2 linked regions of the Zymomonas mobilis subsp. mobilis ATCC 10988 genome follow. The protein of the gene in region 2 interacts with the protein of the main gene of each other region in a pairwise test. Links are inferred from orthologs where the notes say so. Each region holds a gene or a part of one and is shown on either strand. Other genes may lie near its edges.

Region 1 (3,052 bases), 1.4 Mb from region 2 along the record:
AATGCGGTTATGGATAAAGGCGCGAACCGCCTTTTGATTGGTCGTTCCAATACATCACAGCCGCCACAGGTTTATCTTGCGGATACCAAAGGAAAACGGCTGAGCTGGATTGAAGAAAACAAGCTGGATGCTCGCCATCCCTATGCGCCTTATTTGGCTGAACATGCTAAAACCGAATTTGGCAGCCTCAAGGCCAATGATGGCAAAAGGCTTTATTACAAGATTTTATCACCCAAGAGAGTCGCCGGTCAAAAATATCCGGTCTTTATTCAGGTTTATAATGGGCCTGATGTCGGACGGCAGGTAACACAGGGCTGGACGTCCCCCTTGCATCAATATCTGGTATCCAAAGGCTGGATTGTCTTTTCAATAGACGGCCGTGGTTCACCACAACGGGGCAAGGCTTTTGAAGAACCGATTTACAAAGCCATGGGTACCGTCGAAGTCGAAGACCAGCTAACAGGTCTCAACTGGCTTAAATCACAAGACTATGTCGATGCCAAACGGATCGCTGTTTTTGGTTGGTCATATGGCGGCTATATGGTGCAAAAATTGCTTCAAAAAGCCCCCGGACAATATAGTGCAGGGGTCTCCGGTGCGCCGGTGATCCGTTGGGACTTGTATGACACCCATTACACGGAACGTTTTTTAGGCAATCCGGCTCTTGATCCACAGCCTTACCAAAAATCCGATGCCCTTAGTGATGCCTTAAAATTATCTGATCCGATGCTGCTTATTCATGGCATGGCCGATGATAATGTTGTATTCGACAACTCGGTTGCTCTGGTCTCGAAATTGCAGGAAGGTGATAAATCTTTCGAATTTATGGCCTATCCGGGTGAAACCCATCGAATCGCGGGTGAACAAAAACAACGTCACCTCTGGCATATGATTGAGAAATTTCTCGATAGAACAACAAAATGTCGTGAGTAACGCTAATTAACTCTTTTTTTATATCGGTCATTCCATCCTTGATAAAATAATATAAAGGATGGCGCGTTAATACGGTTTAGACTGATAAGTATAAGTGGAGAAAATAATGGGATATCGGGTCGTAGTCGCAGGCGCTACCGGTAACGTAGGCCGTGAAATGTTGGCGATTCTGGCTGAACGTGAATTCCCGGTTGACGAACTGGCTGTTCTGGCTTCGGCACGCAGTCAGGGTACGCCAATCGAATTTGGCGATAGCGGCAAAGTTGTAAAAGTCCAGAATATCGAAAATTTCGATTGGAAGGGCTGGGATATCGCGCTGTTCGCCGTCGGTTCAGAAGCCACCCAAAAATATGCTCCCATTGCTGCCGCAGCAGGCTGCACGGTTATTGATAACTCTTCTTTGTTCCGTATGGATCCGGATGTGCCTTTGGTGGTGCCGGAAGTCAATCCAGACGCGATTGATCTTTATACAAAGAAGAATATCATCGCTAACCCGAATTGCTCGACTGCCCAGCTCGTGGTTGCTTTAAAGCCATTGCACGATGCGGCAAAGATCAAACGCGTTGTTGTCACGACCTACCAGTCGGTTTCTGGCGCGGGTAAAGCGGGCATGGACGAATTATTCGAGCAGAGCCGCGCGATTTTCGTTGGTGACCCGATCGAACCGAAAAAATTCACCAAGCAGATCGCTTTCAACATCATTCCGCATATTGATGTCTTCCTTGATGATGGTTTCACCAAAGAAGAATGGAAGATGGTGGTTGAAACCAAAAAGATCGTTGATCCCAAAATCAAATTGGTTGCGACCTGCGCTCGTGTTCCGGTTTTCGTCAGCCATGCCGAAGCCGTCAGCATCGAATTTGAAAATGAATTAAGCGCCGATCAGGCACGCGAAATCCTGCGCGAAGCTCCGGGCGTTATGGTTGTCGATAAACATGAAGATGGCGGTTACATCACGCCGGTCGAAGCGGTTGGTGAATTTGCTACCTATGTCAGCCGTATTCGTGAAGACCCGACGGTTGATAACGGATTGGTTATCTGGGTTGTTTCCGACAATCTGCGTAAAGGTGCGGCTTTGAATGCTGTTCAGATCGCTGAATTGCTGGGTCGTCGTCACCTGAAAAAAGGCTGATAGGCTTTTTGCTATCACCATAATAGCTATTCAAAAGGCGGGTTATCTCAATAGCCCGCCTTTTATTTTACAGATAAACTTACCGCCCGCTATAAGTCTAAAGACACAGAAATATTTTCCCGTTTTACCGGAAATGCAGTGTTACAATGTCTATTTTTGTCCTATAAGTCATCCTGATAATTTATTATGATTTTATTCTATAAACTGGAATGATCTTATGGCCGCTTCCTTGAAAACGGCATATTTTACAGCCGATGACGGCGTTAAATTAGCATGGCATGAAATGGGCGATGGCTTCCCGATTGTCTTGCTTCACGGACTTTTTTCTTCAGCCGCAACCAATTGGATAAAACCCGGCCATGCCGATTTTCTAGCAAAATCCGGTTTTCGGGTCATTATGCCTGATCTAAGAGGTCATGGGGAAAGCGGTTATCAAACCGGCGCTTGGCCAAAAACTATCCTGACACAGGATTGTCGCCAGTTGGTCGAGCAGCTCGGCTTAAAAAACTGGGTTCTTGGCGGCTATTCACTTGGCGCTCGTATTTCTGCCCATTTCTACTGGGAAAATGGCCATCCAGAAATGCTTGTTCTTGCGGGTATGGGACTAGAAGGCCTAACAAATAGCTATCTCAATCTCGACCTTTTCCGGCGCGCGATCGAGCAGGATGATTTTCCCCAAGCCTCTATTGAACGTTTCATACAAGGCTTTTTTCGCCAGAGCGGATGTAACAAAGAGGCCATGATCGCTTTGCTTGAAAGCCAATCCCCGCTATCGCCGGATCAGGTATCACAAATATCAGCAAAGACATTAGTCTTATCAGGGAAGCAAGATCAATTTAACGGCTCCCCCCTCAAACTGAAAGACATGTTACCCAATGCGGCGATCGCATGGGTAAAGGGCGATCATATGAGCGCGGTTGGACAACGATCTTTAGCTGTTGATATCGTCGATTTTATGAAAAAGTCATAATGGATGTATTTCCATCA
Region 2 (2,771 bases):
AAGAGCCGACAAATTTATTATAATTTTTAACGCTATTTTCTAAACTATTGCCCAAAGCCCGCATATGGGCATCAACCTTGGCAATGCGTTCATATAACTCTTTACCTAATTCACCGATTTTTCTTGCATTATGGGCAATATCCTCTTGCCTCCAAACAGCCGCTACCGTGCGGGCAATGGCAATCAAATTCGTTGGCGTTGCCAATAACACCCGCTTTTGAAAGGCATATTCCCATAGATTATGGTCTTGCTCCAAAGCAGCGGATAAGAAATGCTCACCCGGAATAAACATGATGACGTAATCGGGGGCTTCTTTGAACTGATCCCAATAATTTTTCTGGCTCAATCCATCAATATGCGCTTTGATTGCCTTGCTATGAGCTTGCAAATAAAGCTGCCTTTTATCCTCATCGACCGCATCATAGGCATCCTGATAGGCATTCAGGGAAACCTTGGAATCCACGACCAAAATCGAACCATTCGGGATTCGGATAATCGCATCTGGCCTTAACCGGCCTTTTTCACTATTAACGCTGACTTCGGTTTCAAAATCGACATATTCACTTAAACCACAGCTTTCCAAGACATTGCGAAGCTGCTGTTCGCCCCAACATCCACGCGCTTTTGGAGCCGTTCTCAACGCATTGACCAGCTTATTGGCCTCGTTTTTAACGGCTTCTTGTCCCTCTCTCATGGTAGAAACCAATGCCGTCAGACTACCATATTCCGTCTGTCTTAACTGCTCCGCTTCTTTTACCGAGGCTTCATAGCGTTTCAGACTGTCTTTTACGGGTTGTAATAATAATTCAAGCTTGGCCTCACCCTCGCGCTCGGATTTAGCAAAGCGCATCTGGGCTTGTTCCAAAAATTGGCCATGGGCTTTTTCAAGGGTTTTCGCCGCCAAACTATCAAATTTCTGCGACAGAGCGTCTTCCGTGGCCTTCAACTGTTCAATTTGTTGGCGATAAGCTTTTTCGCGCTCTTCTTCGCCACGCTTATTGGCAGCCTGCTCCGCCATCAATAGCGAAGCTTTTTCGCGCCAGCTTTCTACCGCCTGTTCCAAAGCCGGTATTCTTCTTGCCTGTTCTTCTGCTTTTGCCCCTTCCAAGACCCGTGCCTGCAAGCCATCTAAGGCTGTTTTTTGTTGCCGGATATACCAAAGAAGCGGCAAGCCTGCGATTATCAACCCGAATAAAAAAGCCAGAAAAGGCAAAAAAGCGGTCATTCTCTATCCATTTTAAAAAGAAGCCGGAAGGCAAAAACAAGGTTCAAGCTTTCCGGTCACAGGCTTCTTTTGATTCTCAGAAACTCAGTAGGAATCTTCCCGTAATTTCCGCTCTTTCAACAGTTTCTTCATCAACATGCCACGCTTCAACCGCGATAAATGATCAATGAATAAAATGCCTTCCAAGTGATCCATTTCATGCTGAAGACAGGTTGCCAACAAACCTTCAATCCGCTCTTCATGGAAATTACCGTCTCTATCCTGCCATTTGGCATTGATAACGGAAGGTCTTCTCACTTCGGCATATTGATCGGGGACAGATAGACAGCCTTCATTATAAAGGCGTTTTTCTTCGCCTTCCGGTGTCAATTCGGGATTGATAAAGACCATCGGGTTGCGCTTGGCTTCGCCACCTTCTTCGGGCTGCTGTAAATCAATTACCAATAATCTTTTGGCAACGCCGACCTGAATAGCCGCCAATCCGATGCCGGGGGCTTTATACATAGTTTCAAACATGTCATCGATCAGACGCTGCAAATTGTCGTCAAAGACTTCGACCACAGTCGATTTTTCACGCAAACGCGGATCAGGTACTTCCAGAATGGGCAATAAAGCCATAATTACTTTCTCAAAATAAAGGTCATGATACAGGTCGTCTGGCACGCAAAGCTTGCGCTAAAGTGCCATCATCTAAATAGTCAAGCTCCCCTCCTACAGGAAGACCATGCGCCAATTGGGTAATTCTTACCGGATATTTTTCTAAACAATCCGTTATATAATGCGCGGTCGTCTGGCCTTCTAACGTGGCATTCATGGCCAAGACAACCTCTTTAATTTTTCCCGATTGAACCCGCTTCACAAGGGCATCAATCGACAGATCTTCGGGCGTTATCCCATCCAAGGCCGATAACCGCCCGCCAAGGACATGAAAGCGTCCCGCAAATAGACGTGACCGATCAAGCGCCCATAAATCAGCAACCTCTTCAACCACACACAGCAAGGCATCATCCCGCTTGGGGTCGGAACAGATCGAACAAGGATTGCAGCTATCAATATTGCCACATTCGGGGCAGATAACCAGCGACTGCTGCACCTCATCCAAAGCCTGCGCCAGATTATAAAGTGCGGTTTCTCTCTTTTTAATCAGATACAACGCCGCCCGCCTTGCTGATCGCGGGCCCAATCCGGGCATAACAGCCAGACTCTTGATAAGATTTTCTATAGGAGAAGCAGACATCTTTTATCAGATAAACCTTTATACAAAAATCGGTAGGGGCTTTCCGGCAGATAAAAAGCCAAAAATGCGGTTATTTTTTAAGTATTTGTAAAATTACCGCTATTCACCGCTTGCAATATGCGGCCATGCGCGCTTTTTCTCGCAACATGAAAATTATTTTTATGGGAACCCCCGATTTCGCCCTACCGACATTAAACGCCTTGGTTGATGCCGGACATGAGATAGTGGCTGTCTATTCCCAGCCCGCCAGACCTGCCGGACGCGGCAAAGCACCCCGCCCTTCTCCGGTTGAAAAACGGGCAAGGGAAT

What was found. Proteins that work in one complex are often made in the same cells at the same time.
Region 1: the proteins of def (region 2) and ZMOB_RS08865 interact in binary tests that used the Escherichia coli proteins (3 or more experiments, as listed by UniProt). The link is inferred for Zymomonas mobilis subsp. mobilis ATCC 10988 from one-to-one orthologs.

What each region holds. Positions count from the first base shown.
Region 1 is NC_017262.1:1,974,374-1,977,425, forward strand. What follows is about bases 77-3,052. They hold ZMOB_RS08865 (aspartate-semialdehyde dehydrogenase), read left to right. Parts: upstream 77-1,039; coding sequence 1,040-2,065; downstream 2,066-3,052. Other genes in these bases: ZMOB_RS08860 (S9 family peptidase), read left to right, coding at 77-933; ZMOB_RS08870 (alpha/beta fold hydrolase), read left to right, coding at 2,283-3,035. In the rest of the region: more of ZMOB_RS08860, read left to right, coding at 1-76.
Region 2 is NC_017262.1:555,058-557,828, forward strand. What follows is about bases 77-2,771. They hold def (peptide deformylase), read right to left. Parts: upstream 1,844-2,771; coding sequence 1,310-1,843; downstream 77-1,309. Other genes in these bases: ZMOB_RS02490 (DNA recombination protein RmuC), read right to left, coding at 77-1,225; recR (recombination mediator RecR), read right to left, coding at 1,866-2,462; fmt (methionyl-tRNA formyltransferase), read left to right, coding at 2,609-2,771. Outside these bases: more of ZMOB_RS02490, read right to left, coding at 1-76. UniProt on the Escherichia coli protein: Removes the formyl group from the N-terminal Met of newly synthesized proteins. Requires at least a dipeptide for an efficient rate of reaction. N-terminal L-methionine is a prerequisite for activity but the enzyme has broad specificity at other positions.